DNA from 4 places in the Psychromicrobium lacuslunae genome. Region 1 is predicted to be linked to each of the others. Evidence: riboswitches for the same ligand, from Rfam matches in the RefSeq annotation. Region 1 holds a riboswitch; each other region holds the start of a gene.
The links. Region 1 has a riboswitch for S-adenosylmethionine ahead of UM93_RS07410 (aminotransferase class V-fold PLP-dependent enzyme). Riboswitches for the same ligand answer to the same signal wherever they lie in the genome.

Region 1 (4,194 bases):
CATCGGCACAACAGCCAAAACTATGCCGGAATTTCCCCAATTGTGGCAGCATATGCTCGCTCCGCAGGCCCTTGAGCGAGCGAACTAATGCCACGTGAGTGGGATGAATCCGATGTTCGGATCAGACCGAACAAAAAGGGCAGTCGGCCTCGTACCAAGGATCGCCCCGCTCATCAGGATGCACTGATCGGCCGGATCATCACCGTTGACCGCGGCCGTTATACCGCCATAGTCGATGAAGCCACCGACCAAGAACGGACGCTAGTCGCCGCCCGTGCCAGGGAGCTCCGTCGCTCCCCCGTCGTGGTCGGCGACTTTGTTGCCTTGGTCGGCGATGTCTCAGGCGAGCCCGACACGCTGGCGCGGCTGGTTCGGATTGAGCAGCGCCGCACCGTGCTGCGTCGTTCCGCTGATGACTCAGACCCGGTGGAGCGGGTGCTCGTCGCCAATGCCGACCAGCTGGTCATCGTGGTTGCCGCCGCTAGCCCGGAGCCTCGCACCGGCTTTATCGATCGGGCCCTGGTGGCAGCTTATGACGCGGGAATCGAGCCCCTGCTGCTGATCACCAAAACCGACGTCAAGGAGCCAACCGCACTGCTGGAGCACTACCAACAGCTGGATCTGAAAATTTTACTCAGCCGCACTACTGCGGAGCAGGCTGCAAGTGGCTCGGCAAGATTGGTTAGCGACGCGGTACAGCAGTTGCACGCCGAGTTGGACGGTAAGGTTTCGGTGCTGGTCGGGCATTCCGGCGTCGGGAAGTCCACCATGGTGAATGCCCTCACCGGCTCACAACGCGCCACCGGAGGGGTTAACACGGTCACCGGACGGGGCAGACATACCTCATCCTCAGCACTCGCTTTGCGCCTGGAAGCGGCAGCGCCCGGGAGCTGGATCATCGACACCCCGGGAATTCGATCATTCGGCCTGGCCCATGTGGATGCCAACCGCATCCTGCACGCTTTCGAAGATCTTGAGCCTGGCATAGCGGACTGCCCGCGCGGTTGCCGGCACGATGAAGCCGCCCCGGAATGCGGCTTGGACGCCTGGGTGGCCGGCGGTCAAGCCGGCCAGGGCGGACCCGCGCGGCTAATCTCCTACCGCCGCCTGCTCAGTGCGATCCGTGCCGTGCAATGACTTTCAGTGCCGCTCCATTACTTTCAGTGAGCTCAGACCGCTAAAACCTCACCGATCCGGGGCTTTCCCTCTCCGCCTCCCCGAAATCTGTAGCATCTCGGGATAGCGTGAGGACATGACATTGCACCTTCAGGGCTATAACGACGACCTTCGTCTGGCCCATGTGCTAGCCGATTCAGTGGATGCACAGACCATGAGCCGGTTCAAAGCGCTCGATCTGACCATTGAAACGAAACCCGATTTAACCCCGGTGACCGACGCTGATAAGGACGCCGAGGACGCCATCCGAAGCCAGCTTTCCAGAGTCCGACCGCGGGACGCCGTGTTAGGCGAAGAATTCGGTAGCAGTGGTCATGGTTCACGGCGCTGGATTATCGACCCGATTGATGGAACGAAGAATTTCATTCGAGGGGTCCCGGTCTGGGCCACCTTGATCTCGCTGGTGGACGAAGGCGTACCCGTGCTGGGCGTGGTGAGCGCACCGGCGCTGGGAAAGCGCTGGTGGGCCGCGAAAGGGACCGGAGCCTTCACCGGAAAATCGCTTGCCGCAGCCTCCCGGATCAGGGTCTCCAATGTTTCTAAGCTCTCCGACGCCTCTGTTTCCTATTCTTCGCTCAACGGTTGGCGGGAGCGCGGTAATCAGGAACAGTTCCTGGAGTTGCTTGAGACCACCTGGCGAAGCAGGGCATATGGTGATTTCTGGTCCTATTGTCTGGTCGCTGAGGGTGCCGTCGACATCGCCTGCGAACCTTCGCTCAATCTCTACGATATGGCTGCCTTGGTCCCCATTGTCACCGAAGCTGGCGGACGCTTCACTTCGCTGGAGGGCGCGGACGGACCATTCGGCGGCAACGCACTGGCCACCAATGGTATTTTGCACTCCGAGACGCTCCGGCTACTCAATCCCGAGCTAGACGATCTACTGAGCTAACCTGGTTAGCTGGCTAACTAACCTGGGGCGATTGTGACGTAACAGATTATTCCCCGGGCGATTGATCCGTTTAAGCTACTCATAGGTCACGAGTGCCAGCGCTAAACCCCGGTTTGCTGGCCGGCAACCCTCCTTTCGCGGTGGGGTGCCCCGGGTGACGACCTGGTCGATATCAAAAGATACCGGCAAGCGCGGACCCCCGATCTTGGCATCGAGGGCCTCTCAGTGGAGGATTAAATGAGTGCTGTCAGTACCGTCACGTTTCAGCAATTAGCAACCCTTGAAGACCATCAGTCGGTCGCTACAATCCAAGCCCTACAACCGGTGGTGGGCGCCGGTTTACTCGCCCCCTTGGTGCAAGGCGGTGAAGCCCGCTACGTCAACCTCGATTATGCAGCCTCGGCCCCGGCCCTAGCTTCAGTTGCTGAGTATCTCAATGAGATTCTGCCGTACTACGCCAGCGTGCACCGCGGCGCCGGTTACAGTTCTCAAATCAGCACCTCGGTCTATGAGAATTCCCGCCATATCGTGCGGGATTTCGTCAATGCCCGGCCCGATGACACAGTGATTTTCACTCGGAACACCACGGATGCCCTCAATCTTTTGGCGCGCTGCCTGCCCGCCCAAGGCGAGGTGCTCTATCTCGATATTGAGCACCACGCGAATTTGTTGCCCTGGCAACATGTCCCGCATCGCAGCGTGCTGGCCGGAGAAAGCATCGCGGAGACGATTCAGACCCTGGAACAAGAATTCAGCTTGGGCGGGGTTTCACTGCTAGCCATCACTGGCGCTTCGAATGTCACCGGCGAAGTGCTGCCGATCGCGGAACTCACCTCACTGGCGCATCGACATGGCGCCCGGATTGTGGTGGACGCCGCACAGCTAGCACCGCACCGCGCGATTGACGTGAGCGGCTGGGAGGTGGATTATCTGGCCTTTTCTGGGCATAAATTGTATGCCCCGTTCGGCTCGGGAGTACTGGTTGGACGCGCCGACTGGTTAGATACTGGTGTTCCGCTGCTTTTCGGCGGCGGTGCGGTCAAAGAGGTAAGACTGGATACGGTGAGTTGGGCTGAGGGACCGGCTCGGCACGAAGGTGGCAGCCCCAATGTGCTGGGCGCGGCTACTCTCGCCAAAGCCGCGGAGGTGCTCTCCGGGCTCAATCAAGCAGCTTGGCAGCGTCATGAACAGGATCTCCGCGAGAGTCTTGTCCGAGGCCTGGAACAAATCCCCGGCGTCAGCATTCACCGGCTTTTCAAGGATTCGGATAGCTATCCAAATAGCGGCAGTATCGGCGTGGTCAACTTTTCGGTCTCCGGCTATGACTCAGGCTTTGTCGCTGCTTACCTTTCCGCCGAGTTCGCGATCGGGGTCCGTGATGGACGTTTTTGCGCTCATCCCTTGCTACGACGCCTTGGCCTGCCCACCGGATCGCTACGCGCCAGTTTCGGCCTAGGCTCACAAGGTGAGGACGCTCAGCGGCTGATTGACGGCGTGCGCAAATTAGTTGAGCACGGCCCGTCCGGGGACTACCTAGTGGAAAGTGGCCGCTGGGTGCCAGCTAACGACTTCAGGGCTTTCCCCAGCTGGGCGCCAAATACTCCGGGCACCGCTGGCGCGGCTCCCTGCGTGGTGACTGAGTAGTTAGTGACTGAGTAGCTAGTGACAGAGTAATTGGTGACAGAGTAGTTTCTGCCGCCCTCAGCAGTGCTGATAGCTCGCCAGGATATTCTGGACTAATGCTCTTGAGGTATCACCGTTGAAGCCGGTCAAAGGCCCTAAAATCGCACCGGAACGACGCGTAGAGCTCGCCGCCGCCTTCCTGAGCGGCGGCGAGCTCTACGATCGGGTGCGACCAAGTTACCCCGTACACAGCGCCTCCTGGCTGATCCCTGAGCATGCAATGGAGGTAATCGATCTGGGCGCCGGCACTGGAAAGTTCACCGAACGATTAGTGGCTCATGGACTCAGCGTGACAGCTGTTGACCCCTCAGCGGATATGTTGCAGCAACTCAGCAACCGCTTGTCGATGGTTCGTACTGTAGTTGGCACCGCCGAGCAGTTTCCCTTGCCGAGTAGCAGCACCGACGCGGTTTTTGTAGCTCAAGCCTGGCATTGGTTCGATG
Region 2 (4,194 bases), 910 kb from region 1:
CACTAAAACCGGCGTCATCCAGTCGCGCTTACAGAACGACGTCGGCGGCGTCGCCAGCGTGCTCACCAATACCGTGACGGCGGTCTTAGGTAACACCGTGACAGTAATAGCTGCTTTCGTGGCGATGCTGCTGTTGAACTGGCAGCTCACCGTGGTCGCCGTCGTGCTGATGCCGATCCTGGTGATCGCGCAACGCAAGGTCGGCAAGGTCAGGGCAAAAATTGCCACCCAAACCCAGGAATCGCTCTCCGAAATGTCGGCCATCACCCAGGAGACCCTGAGCGTCTCGGGCATTCTATTGGCGAAAAGCTTCACCATGCAGGGCGCCGAGATCGATAGATACTCTGCCGAGAACCGTAAACAAATAGCGTTGCAGGTTCGTCAGGCGATGAGCGGGCAATGGTTCTTCGCCATTGTCACGATCTTCCTCTCCTCGATTCCGGCGATTGTTTACCTGGTAGCCGGGCTGCTCGTCGATAACGGCGCTCAGGCCATCACCGCTGGCACCATCGTCGCCTTCACCACGGTGCAGGCTCGACTGCTTTTCCCGCTCACCAGCCTGATGCGAGTGGCCCTCGACTTACAAACCTCCGGGGCACTTTTCGCTCGGATCTTCGAATACCTCGACCTCACCCCAGCCATCGCCGACCGGCCCGAGGCGGTGGAACTGCCAAGGGACACCCGGCTAGGCGGTATCCGCTTCAAAGAAGTCAGCTTCGCTTACCCCGACGCCCAGCCAGAAGAACGCCCCACTCTGGACCGCATTTCTTTCAGCATTGAACCCGGGCAGTTCGCCGCCTTCGTAGGGTCCTCGGGTGCCGGAAAAACTACCATTTCGTATCTGATCCCGAGGCTCTACGAGGCAAGCTCTGGCAGCATCGAATTCGCCGGTGTGGATGTTCGGGAACTCAAGCAGAACTCCTTGGTGTCCCACATCGGCATCGTCTCTCAAGAGACCTATCTCTTCCACGCCAGCATCGCCGACAATCTGCGATACGCCAAGCCCGACGCCAGTCAGCAGGAACTCGACCAAGCCACCCAACAGGCCAATATTTATTCGACCATCATGAGCTTCCCGGAGGGTTTCGATACCCTGGTCGGCGAGCGCGGTTATCGACTCTCCGGTGGCGAGAAGCAGCGGATCGCGATTGCCCGAGTGTTGTTGAAAGACCCTGCGGTACTGGTCCTCGATGAGGCCACTAGTGCACTCGATTCGATCTCAGAACGCGTCGTGCAGGCCGCGCTGGAAACCGCTTCGCATGGTCGAACCACGGTAGCGATTGCGCATCGACTCTCCACCGTGGTCTCGGCAGACGTGATTTTCGTCGTCGAACAGGGTCGGATTGTGGAATCCGGCAGTCATCAGGAACTGCTCGCCGCAGCGGGGCGGTATGCGGCTCTCTACCGGGAACAGGCAAGCAGTCAAGCCTCGCAATAAAGTCACTAGCATGCCAAGGCTCGGCCCACTTTGTGCTACTTTGACGATGAGTAATGAGCGCCAGCGCGCAACCAAAGACTTGGTTGCACTGCCCTGACTTGCTGGCCGGCAACCCTCGATTCCGGTGGGGTGCCTCAGGTGAGTACTCGGCAACGTATTGAGGTTGCAAGCGTGGAATCGCTCCGGCTTGCTCCGACGCAAAAGGAGAATCTAATGGCTGACGCCCCCCTTACCTACCGGTTGCTGACCGGTCCCGATGACCACGCCTTCTGTCAGAGAGTCAGCGACGCGATTGCCGAAGGATACGTGCTGTACGGCAGCCCCTCGGTGACCTCCAACGGCGGCCAGGTAATCGCTGCTCAAGCTGTGGTGCTGCCCGGCTTTAACGCCACTGTGGGATCGGAGTCGGCGCAATGAGCTACGCGGGCGATCTCACCCCAGAACAGGCTTGGCAGAAGGTTTCCGACGGGGCCGTACTGGTCGATGTGCGGACCGAGGCGGAGTGGCAACTCATCGGGGTGCCGGACACTTCGAGCATCGAAGCAGAACCGCGCTTTGTGCAGTGGAATCTGGCTGGCGGGGTTTGGAATACGGATTTCCTCGCTCAGTTACAGCAGACCGTGCCAGCCGAGGCTGAGCTGGTTTTCCTCTGTCGTTCCGGCGCCCGCTCGATCTCGGCCGCCGAGGCGGCCACCGAGGCCGGTTTCACCTCCTTCAATGTCCTGGAAGGCTTCGAAGGAGTACCCGATGCCTACGGTGATCGAGTCGTCAACGGCTGGAAGAACCGCAAGTTGCCTTGGAAGAAGGGCGCATGAGCTTCAACCCCTTAGCCTCCGACTGGGCCGCCGACACTCAGGCGGTACGTGGCGGCTTAGACCGCACCGGCTTCTTCGAAACCTCGGAGGCGATCTTCATCAATTCGGGTTTCGTCTATGACTCTGCCGAGGCCGCAGAGCGGGCCTTCACTGGTGAGGATGAGCGCTTCGTCTATTCTCGTTATGGCAATCCGACGGTGGCGACCTTCCAAGAACGACTGCGGCTGTTGGAGGGTACCGAAGCTTGCTTCGCGACTGCCTCTGGCATGTCGGCGGTGTTTGTTGCCCTCGGTGCATTGCTTGCTGCCGGGGATCGGGTGGTTGCTTCCCGATCCCTCTTCGGTTCCTGTTTTGTGATCTTGAATGAAATCCTGCCGCGCTGGGGCGTCGAAACCGTCTTCGTGGACGGCCCAGATCTGGAGCAGTGGAAGGAAGCGCTCTCGGTGCCGACCACGGCGGTGTTCTTCGAATCTCCCTCCAACCCAATGCAGGAGATCGTCGATATCCGCGCGGTCTGCGAGCTAGCGCACGCCGCCGGTGCCCAGGTGGTGGCCGATAATGTCTTTGCCACTCCGTTGCTGCAACGCTGCACCGATCTCGGCGCTGACATCGTGGTTTACTCCGGCACCAAGCACATTGACGGCCAGGGCCGGGTGATGGGCGGCGCGATCCTGGGCAGCAAGGAATTCATCGACGGTCCGGTGAAACAGCTCATGCGGCACACCGGCCCGGCGCTCTCCTCCTTCAATGCCTGGGTGCTCACCAAAGGGCTGGAAACGCTCTCGCTGCGGGTCAATCATTCCTGCGCTTCGGCGCTGGCGCTGGCGGAATTCCTGGAGGCGCAGCCCGCTGTGGAGTGGGTGAGGTACCCGTTATTGAAGTCTCATCCACAGTACAAGCTGGCGTCCCAGCAAATGACGGCGGGCGGTACCGTGCTGACCTTCGCGCTGCGCGGCGGCAAAACGGAGGCCTTCGCACTACTGAACGCCCTCGAGGTGATCGATATTTCGAATAACCTCGGCGACTCGAAATCCTTGATCACCCACCCGGCCACCACCACGCACCGTGCAATGGGGCCGGAAGGCCGGGCCGCCATCGGCCTGGGCGACGGTGTGGTGCGGCTTTCGGTCGGGTTAGAAGATCTCAACGATTTGCGGGCGGACCTGAGCCAGGCCTTGGCGAAGCTTTGAGTCGAACCGAGGAACTCTGAGAACTTGCTCGTCTGGCGCTCGCCAGCTAGCCGCCAATTGGCGGTTAGCGACTCCGAAGCTGCACCGCTGCGGCGGTACCGCACGGTCCGGCTAAGCGGCAGGATAAGGATAAGAGTAAATCAGATCGAGCAAAGGAACTCTCGTGTCCCTCAATGAACCCACCGCGCAGGATGCTCCCGCCAGTCTCAAGCGTCCCAGTTACGATCCCGAGTTGGCGGCGCTCTTGCAGGCCAACCCGGAGCTCGGCATCCCGCCGCTGAGCCTTGACAGGATCGAGCAGATCAGGGCCATCGATCAATCAATTGAGCTTGATGCGCTGCTCGTCGGCCGGGCCATCGAAACTCAGGAATACCAGGCGCCAGGACCGGAGGGTTCACCCGATATTAAGTTACTGGTGCTGCGATCCACCGAGTTCAGTGGTCCGCGCCCGGCGCTCTATTACATTCATGGCGGCGGCATGGTGGTGGGCACCAGGTACGCCATCTCGGAGCAGCAAGTGGACTGGGTTGAACAGTATGGCGTCACGCTCGTATCGGTGGAATACCGCTTAGCCCCGGAGCACCCACACCCGGCCCCGGTTGAAGATTGCTATGCCGGCCTGGTGTGGACAGCTGCCCAGGCCGCCGAACTGGGCCTTGATCCACGGCGTATTTTGCTCGGCGGGGTAAGCGCTGGGGGCGGCCTGGCCGCAGCGGTTACGCTCTTGGCCAGGGATCGGCAAGGCCCTGCC
Region 3 (4,194 bases), 1.7 Mb from region 1:
GCGGAGCTCTGCTTTTCCCGGTACTGCCGGGTGTTCCTTTCGATTCTTATCGGGCCAAACTGTATACCGGCGGCGAACTTTACCAGGGGATCGGCGATGGCTATGAGGCCACGACGGACGGTCGTATTTACCAGTGGACGCTGACCGCGCCGCGCAACCTTGACGGCACCCTCGCGACGGCCATGCATGATCATTCAATCGGCGATGCGCTGGACGACTTCCTCAACGGCGAACTTGCCAGCCGCGGAGTCGTCGGGGTGATGGGTGGTCACGCGATCAGCCGCGGCAGTGGGGCTTACGCCCAAGCTGCCGAGTTGGCTGCTGGGATAGCGCGGGCGGGATATCTGCTGGCAACCGGTGGAGGTCCGGGGGCGATGGAAGCGGCCAATCTCGGTGCTTGGCTGAGCAGGCGGAGTACCGCCGAACTGGACTGGGCGCTGGCGAAACTTGCCGAAGTGCCCGATTTCAAACCTTCGGTGAGCGATTGGGTGCTGGTCGCTCAACAAGTTCTCGACCGCTTCCCGGACGGTGTGCAAAACCTTGGCATTCCAACCTGGTTTTACGGACATGAACCGCCGAATGTCTTCGCCAGCCAGATCGCTAAATACTTCGCTAATGCTGTCCGTGAAGCGGTGCTACTGGAGCGTTGTACCGGGGGTATTGTCTTCCTGCCCGGTGCCGCCGGGACAGTGCAGGAGATCTTCCAAGACGGCTGCGAAAACTACTACGCCTCGGCGGCCTCGGCGGCGTCGTCGGCGCCGATGGTGCTCCTAGGACGCCAGTACTGGACCGAGCAACTGCCGGTGTGGCCGCTGCTGAATACCCTAGCCGAGGGGCGTGCTATGGCCGCAAAGATCCTGCTCGCCGACTCCGTCGCTGAAGCAGTGCAGTTCCTCAGCTGAGGTGAAGTGGCCGAGCCTAGGCCGTGGTGGTGCCGAATAATAGGCCGAGCAGGTAAGTGACAATCGCAGCACCGAAGCCGATCAGCAGCTGGCGGATACCGCGAGCCAGCGGTGGCGCCCCGGAGAGCAGGCCGACTACGGCGCCGGTGGCCAGCAGAGCAATTCCAACCAGCACGGCCGCTACGATGATGGCGACAAAGCCGCTCAGCCCGAAAAGGTAGGGCAGCACCGGAATAATAGCGCCCGAAGCGAAGAAGCAGAAGCTGGAAACCGCGGCCCCCAGCGCTGTGCCGATGGTTTCATGCTCGTCGGTGCCCTTTTCGCTCTCAGTCTCGGGCCGCAAAGACAAACTGGGATTGCAGTCGCAACTGAAGGTACCCATCCGTTCCGCCGCTCGGTGCTCCGCCTCCTCAGGCGTCATGCCGCGCGCCCGATAGACAAGCACCAACTCATTCGCGTTAATATCAAGAGCCTTGGCTGCTGAGAGAGTGATTTGAGTGGGTTTGGAAGCGCTGAGTAGCTCTCGTTGCGAACGTACCGAAACGTATTCGCCCGCGCCCATCGAAAGTGCGCCGGCCAGCAAGCCCGCAATGCCGGCCAGCAGCACCAGATGCGGTGCCAAGCCAGCGCCGGCCATGCCCATCACCAGGGAGAGGTTGCTGACCAAGCCGTCGTTGGCACCGAAGACCGCGGCGCGGAAGGTACCGGAAAGTCGATTGCGGCCTCGGGTGGCCAGGCCGCGCACCACCTCTTCGTGAATGGCCTCATCGGCCGCCATCGCCGGGGTGGCATCCGCATCGGTGGCGTAAGGGGAGCGGGACTCGGCTCGCTGCGCCAGGGCGAGCACGAAGACCGAGCCGAAGTGACGGGCCAGGAAGCCCAACAGTCGGTTGTTCAGCGAGGCTCGGCGAGGTGCGGCGGCGTGCTCGCCGAGCAGGTTGAGCCAATGATGCTCGTGCCGTTTTTCCGCCTCGGCGAGGGCGAGCAGAATATCGCGTTCTTCACCCTGCCGCTTGGTGGCCAGGGCGCGGTACACCGCAGCCTCGGCTCGCTCATCAGCCAGGTGGGTTCGCCAACGCTTTATTTGGGCCTTGCTGGCCTGCTCTGGGCTTGGGGATAACGTGGTCACATCTCCACTTTAGCCCTAAATCTAGCGGTTTTTCGGCCGGTTTCCCTCCGCGAAAAAGTTCGGCTCGCCTCAATAACCGGAGAACGTTTGCCTCAATAGCCAGCTCAGCTACAGCTCAACTTTAGCCGCCGAATTGCGGCTCTAAGCGCTCGCTCCTTCAGCTACTTTCGGGCTATCGCGAAGGAGAGCCGGTCGGCGAGGAGGGCGAGCCGTGATGACCCTGACGCGCCAGCTGATCGGCGTTCTCCGCTGAATGCGGTAACAACCGAAAGCTTAGTTGTTCGCCGGCCCGGCGACCGGTCTTGGCGACCGGGACCACCAGCAAATTGGCTGCTGGCTGCCAGCAACAGCGGCCGACCGAGTTGCTTAGCGCAGCAACGAGGGCGGCGGGTTCCCTGCTCCAGAAGCTGTACCACTCACCTCGGACGCTAAAATTCACAGTGCCCAGCACGGTATCAACCACTGGGAGCACGGAATCGGATCCGGACAAGGCGACCGCCTCCAGGACGAGAGCTCTTACCCTGCGGGTTTGTCTCGCGGCCCGCCGAGTCGCTTCGTCATCCGAGCCACCCGTGAACTTGGGGTTGGCGTGTGGTCAGTCGGAGCTTTGCCTATTGGCAGGCGACCACAACTCATGAAGCAACTTCACTCTAAACCCACAGCCGCCCGGTCCGGCGAAATATTACGCAGATTCAGAAAGCTGCGGTTCTGAAACCTTGCGTTCCTTCGCGGTTGCGCCAGCCAGTCTTTGCTGCCAGGCTTCACGGACGCTGCTCGGAGTCCGCTTCGACAGCAGCGAGACAATCAGGTAAACCAGCAGGGAGCAGCCCAGGCCCCAGTAGATGGGCTCATTGGCGTAAATACCGTCGGCGCTGGGGATAACACCGGTGGCGTATAAGGTCAGCAGCGTCAGGGTTACCAGGGTGCCTACCGCCATTGACGCGGCGGCGGCAATGCCGGTGCCGCGTTTCCAGATCAGCCCACCCAAGATGGCCACCAACAGTCCGCCGACCAGAATGTCGTAAGCAATGGTGAGCGCAGCGACCACATCGGGCACCACGATGGCGAGCAGAATAGCGACAATGCCGAGTCCCAGCACCCATAGCCGATTGGCCTTCACATCATGCTCGGGATTTTCGCTATCGACCCTTTGCTTACCCCGACCGAACCAGCTGGCAACGAAAGGCACCACATCGGCGCGGGCGACGGTGGCAGCAGCAATCAGCGCGCCGGAAGCGGTGGACATCATTGCGGCGACCGCAGCAGCCAGCACCAAACCGCCTATCCCGATCGGAAGCAGGTTCGACGCCACCTCAGCGTAAACCACATCCTTACCTTCTTTGGCGACATCAATGGCAGGCAGCGCAACCGATGCGGCCATGCCGATCACGGCTCCCGCGACACCGTAGAGGATGCAGTAGATGCCGGCCGTGGCGCCACCCCAGCGGGCGACCCGAGGCGATTTAGCGGTGAACACCCGTTGCCAGATGTCCTGGCCGATCAGCAGCCCCAGAGTGTAGACCACGAAGTAGGTGACAATGGTTTGCACGCCAATGCCGTCGAGTTGAAAGAAGCTCGCGTCGACCCGGGCCCGAATGCCTTCCCAGCCGCCGGCAGCGCCGAGGGTGAAGGGCAGCATGAGTGCGAAAACGCCAATGGTTTTGATCACGAACTGGGCCATATCAGCCAGCGTGATCGACCACATCCCGCCGATCGTGGAGTAGACCAGCACAATCACGCCGCCAAGAGCAATCGCCAACCATTTTTCCCAGCCAAAGAGCACCACGAAGATGGTGGCGTAGGCGCTGGTCGAAGTGGCACAGAGCATCAGCGTGTAAGCCAGCATCACAATTGAAGAGGTCTGGGTGGCGCGGTGCCCGTAGCGCAGGCTAAGCATTTGCGAGACGGTGTAAATTTTGAGTTTCTGGATAGTCCCAGCGAAAGCCAGGCTGAGCAGCAGCACGCCAGCGCCGATCGCCACCACTAGCCACATCCCCGAGATGCCGAACTTATAGCCCAGACCCACGCCGCCCACAGTTGAAGCGCCGCCGAGCACCACGGCCGCCATCGTACCGGTGTATAGGAAGGGGCCGAGGCGTCGCCCGGCTACCAGAAAGTCCGCATTATTCTTAGTGCGGCTCTTGCCCCAGAAGCCAAAAAGCA
Region 4 (4,194 bases), 120 kb from region 1:
CCTCCAGTGTTTGATAGGCGCGCAAATAAGGCGAAACATAGATGCAGACCTTTTCGCCCGCGAGTTGCTTTCTGATTTCGGCGCCGGCCTTTTCTGCCTGCTCAATGCCCAATCCGGTGAGCGGAATCCGGTAGTCGGGGATCCGGTCGTAAATACTCTGGTCAAGGTTGGCCTCTGACTGGCCGTGTCGCAGCATAATAATCTGCCGGGGCGCGCTCATGTCCTTGAGTGTAGTGCGCGGGGCTGGAAGCTGTTTAATGTGAGCCATGGGAACTGTTCATGCTCTGGCGCGACGCTGGCGGGTAGAAATCCTGATTGTGCTCGGACTTTCGTTGGGAAAATCAGCGATTTACGCCGTCGTCAATCTGGTCGAAAACCTGAGTCGGGCACCCATCTCGCAGGCCACCGCCCAGTTGAACACCCCGAGGATCAACCGGGAATACTTTGACCTGACCTATCAGCTGCTGGACAACTTCTTTGCTTTGGTGCCGGTGGCGCTGGCAATCTATCTGCTTTGGCGGCCACATCGCTCCGGGTTCCGCGCGATCGGTTTTAACTTCAGCAAACCCGGACGCGATGCGCTCTGGGGGATTGGGCTAATGGTGCTGATCGGTCTGCCCTCCTTGGGGCTCTACGCCCTCGGTCGCAGTCTGGGTATCACCGCCCAGATTGTCACCAATTCGCTCAACGACTATTGGTGGACCATCCCGGTGCTGGTGATTTCGGCGCTCCGCAACGCCATCGTCGAGGAAGTTATTGTGGTGGGTTTTCTGCTCACCCGCTTCAAGCAACTCGGCTGGCAGCCCTGGCTGGCTATTGTGGTCAGCTCGCTATTGCGCGGCAGCTACCACCTCTACCAAGGGTTCGGCCCGTTCGTTGGCAACTTCGTAATGGGGCTGATCTTTGGCTGGCTGTACACCCGCACTAAGCGAGTGATGCCGCTAGTGATAGCGCACGCGTTACTCGACATTGCGGCCTTCAGCTTTGGGCGCCAGCTAGGCTTCGGCTAACCGCCGCATTAACGCCGCGAGTTCGCGGTTTCCTCTCGTTTTCGCTAGTAATTACTGGCGAATTGGTGAGAAAACCGCGAACTCGGCGGAAACGAGACTTAGACGGTGACCTGGCCATTGGCGGTCTCGAAGGTGACGCTCATGATGCCCGGCGTGCCATGTGGGGCAATCCACTCCACTGCGACGTCCTCTAGGGGCTTGTCGACGCACTCGCCGAGCCATTCGGTGACTCGCTCGGCGGAGCCAGCAATGGTCAGCTTCGAGAGCTTCACCTCGCTGGGGCGCGCTAGCGAGGGGTGAAGTGAAGGGTCGCCTTCCCACTTGAGCAGATAAGGAACCTGAGGGTCGGCAATCAAACCTTTAATGCCGATCTGCTGCCAGATGAGTTCTTGGCCGTCAGGAAACTTTCGGTTGCCGGGCACCGCGCTGCGGCCCAGGCGTTCTTCAAACGGCAGCAGATCGTCTACCTCGACGCACCAACCCATCCAACCGCCGCCGGCGCTGGAGCGGGCTCGCACTGCCTGGCCGAAGGGGGCTTTGTCGGAGGCGGGATGGTCCAAGACCTCAACCACCTCAAGGTAGTGATGGTTCGTCAGCGGAATAATCATGTTCCGGGTGCCGAAGCGGGGATGCACGCCACCGCGAACGGCCTTTACACCCAAAGCATCCGCGATTCGCTCCGTGGTGGCAGCCAATCCATCTGATTCACAAGCGTAAGAAACGTGATCCATTCGCATGGCAATATCCTTGCACTTTGTGACGCACGTCTCGACTAAGGGCTACCTAAGTATGAGCCCGGTAGCTGCTTCGTAAATCTGAGGAAATGAACTGTCACATTCCCTTCATCTACTTGCTAAGGCCAACTTCAAGCCCGCAGACTTTAGTTAGGTCATGAGTGCCAGCAAAGTTCCATGACTGTGAGTTAGATGGAACGCCTGCCCCGGCTTGCTGGACGGCAACCCTCCTCCGCGGTGGGGTGCCCCGGGTGACGACCAGGCCCTCATCACAAGATGGGGAGCAAGCGCGGTCTCTCCTCTTGGGACGTCAATGACGGCTACCCGGGAGAGCCTTGAACCGAGGAGTCTCGATGACAACTGGTTGGTCTTTTGAAACCCGACAAATCCATGCCGGGCAGCAGCCCGACCCGGCCACCGGTGCCCGGGCCTTACCCATTTTCCAAACCACTTCCTTCGTCTTCCCTAGCGCGGAGAGTGCTGCGAATCGCTTTGCGCTAGCCGAGCTCGAACCGATTTACACCCGGATTGGTAACCCCACTCAGGATGTGGTGGAGCAGCGCATTGCCAGCCTTGAAGGCGGCGTCGGAGCGTTGCTGCTCGCCTCTGGTCAGGCAGCCGAGACCTTTGCAATCCTCAATATCGCTCAAGCCGGTGATCATTTGGTGGCCAGCCCGAGTCTCTACGGCGGCACCTACAACCTCTTCGCACACACCCTGAAGCGATTCGGCATCGAGGTCACTTTCGTAGAGGACCCGGATGACTTAGAGCAGTGGCGGGCGGCAGTGCAGCCCAACACCAAGCTTTTCTTCGGTGAGGTGGTGTCGAATCCACGCCAAGATGTCTTAGACCTTGAAGGGATCAGTGCCGTCGCCCATGAGGTCGGCGTGCCGTTGATTGTCGATAACACGCTAGCTACCCCGTATTTGGTGCGTCCACTGGAGTGGGGTGCCGATATTGTGGTGCATTCCGCGACCAAGTATCTCGGTGGCCATGGCACCGCCATTGCCGGGGTGATCGTCGACGGCGGTACCTTCGATTTCGCGCAGAACCCGGAGAAGTTCCCCGGCTTCAACACCCCCGATGAGAGTTATAACGGCTTGGTTTATGCGCGGGATCTAGGCGTCGGTAGCGCTTTGGGAGCAAATCTGGCCTATATTCTCAAGGCCAGGGTCCAGTTACTCCGTGACCTCGGCTCGGCGGTGGCCCCCTTCAACGCTTTCCTGATCGCTCAGGGCCTGGAGACCTTGAGCTTGCGGGTGGAACGGCATGTCGCCAATGCTTTGCAAGTGGCGAATTGGCTGAGCGAGCACGAAAGTGTGGCCTCGGTGGCCTACGCCGGACTTCCCTCCAGCCCCTGGTATGAACGCGGGCAAAAGTATGGACCACTGGGTATCGGCGCAGTGGTTGCCTTCGAGATCAACGGCGGTGTGGAAGCGGGTAAACGCTTTGTTGATGCCCTCGAACTACACTCTCACGTAGCCAATATCGGCGATGTGCGTTCGCTGGTGATCCATCCTGCCTCCACCACGCATTCCCAACTCAGTGAAGCCCAGCAGCTCAAAGCCGGGGTGACGCCCGGTCTGGTGAGGCTCTCGGTCGGGTTGGAGAACGTCACCGATATTCTGGCCGATTTGGATGCTGGTTTCAGAGCGGCCAAGTCCGAGCTGCGATGACGATTTCGGATTTATCGCTCGAAGCTTTACGTGGAGTCGACGTGTCTCAGCTGCATTACCTGGAGCTTGGCACGTTGTCGCTTGAGGTCTCGGGGGTGCTGCCCGGGGCGAGTCTGGCCTATGAAACCTGGGGAACCCTCAACGCCGATGCCAGTAATGCGGTATTGGTGCAGCACGCACTCACCGGGAGTTCTCATGCTGCGCAAGGGGAGTCCGCGCAGCCGGGGTGGTGGCAAGAACTGGTGGGACCGGGGAAGGCAGTTGACACCGAAAAATACTTCGTAGTTGCGGCCAATATTCTCGGTGGCTGTTATGGCAGCACCGGCCCGTCCAGCATCGCGCCAGACGGCGAACCGTGGGGCTCACGCTTCCCGTTCTTGACCCTACGAGATTCGGTGCAGGCGGAAGCACGTTTAGCTGACGCCCTCGGCATTACTCGTTGGCACGCCGTGATCGGTGGCTCGATGGGCGGCGCGCGTGCCCTGGAATGGGCGGTGAGTTTTCCGGAACGAGTGCTGCACGCTATTGTGCTCGCGGCGTGCGCTGCGAGCACCGCTGAACAGATAGCGCTTGCCCAAACACAGATCCTGGCGATCCAGCAAGATCCGCGCTACCAAGGTGGCGACTACTATCAGGACGATCCGCCACTGAACGGCCTTGGCCTGGCTCGTCGGATCGCCCACATTTCCTACCGCTCGGAGAGTGAGTTGGCCGCGCGGTTCGGCCGGCAAGCCCAGCAGGGCGAGTTGCCGGTCTCGGCGCAGCGTGCAGGGC

Region 2: linked by a shared signal. The riboswitch ahead of UM93_RS11795 (DUF1737 domain-containing protein) and the one ahead of UM93_RS07410 (aminotransferase class V-fold PLP-dependent enzyme) in region 1 are both predicted to bind S-adenosylmethionine.
Region 3: linked by a shared signal. The riboswitch ahead of UM93_RS17785 (hypothetical protein) and the one ahead of UM93_RS07410 (aminotransferase class V-fold PLP-dependent enzyme) in region 1 are both predicted to bind S-adenosylmethionine.
Region 4: linked by a shared signal. The riboswitch ahead of UM93_RS07950 (bifunctional o-acetylhomoserine/o-acetylserine sulfhydrylase) and the one ahead of UM93_RS07410 (aminotransferase class V-fold PLP-dependent enzyme) in region 1 are both predicted to bind S-adenosylmethionine.

What each region holds. Positions count from the first base shown of each region.
Region 1 is NZ_CP011005.1:1,589,465-1,593,658, forward strand. Features, by position in the region: gene aroA (3-phosphoshikimate 1-carboxyvinyltransferase) at 1-88, shown strand, start outside; gene rsgA (ribosome small subunit-dependent GTPase A) at 88-1,137, shown strand; gene hisN (histidinol-phosphatase) at 1,253-2,068, shown strand; SAM riboswitch class IV at 2,153-2,266, shown strand; gene UM93_RS07410 (aminotransferase class V-fold PLP-dependent enzyme) at 2,306-3,712, shown strand; gene UM93_RS07415 (class I SAM-dependent methyltransferase) at 3,828-4,194, shown strand, end outside.
Region 2 is NZ_CP011005.1:2,498,917-2,503,110, forward strand. Features, by position in the region: gene UM93_RS11790 (ABC transporter ATP-binding protein) at 1-1,438, shown strand, start outside; SAM riboswitch class IV at 1,488-1,616, shown strand; gene UM93_RS11795 (DUF1737 domain-containing protein) at 1,652-1,855, shown strand; gene UM93_RS11800 (rhodanese-like domain-containing protein) at 1,852-2,253, shown strand; gene UM93_RS11805 (O-succinylhomoserine sulfhydrylase) at 2,250-3,443, shown strand; gene UM93_RS11810 (alpha/beta hydrolase) at 3,607-4,194, shown strand, end outside.
Region 3 is NZ_CP011005.1:3,516,761-3,520,954, forward strand. Features, by position in the region: gene UM93_RS16595 (LOG family protein) at 1-902, shown strand, start outside; gene UM93_RS16600 (VIT1/CCC1 transporter family protein) at 919-2,031, opposite strand; gene UM93_RS17785 (hypothetical protein) at 2,204-2,521, opposite strand; SAM riboswitch class IV at 2,539-2,671, opposite strand; gene UM93_RS16610 (sodium:solute symporter family protein) at 2,714-4,194, opposite strand, start outside.
Region 4 is NZ_CP011005.1:1,708,239-1,712,432, reverse strand. Features, by position in the region: gene UM93_RS07965 (histidine phosphatase family protein) at 1-220, opposite strand, end outside; gene UM93_RS07960 (CPBP family intramembrane glutamic endopeptidase) at 267-1,010, shown strand; gene UM93_RS07955 (VOC family protein) at 1,109-1,747, opposite strand; SAM riboswitch class IV at 1,898-2,040, shown strand; gene UM93_RS07950 (bifunctional o-acetylhomoserine/o-acetylserine sulfhydrylase) at 2,098-3,420, shown strand; gene metX (homoserine O-acetyltransferase MetX) at 3,417-4,194, shown strand, end outside.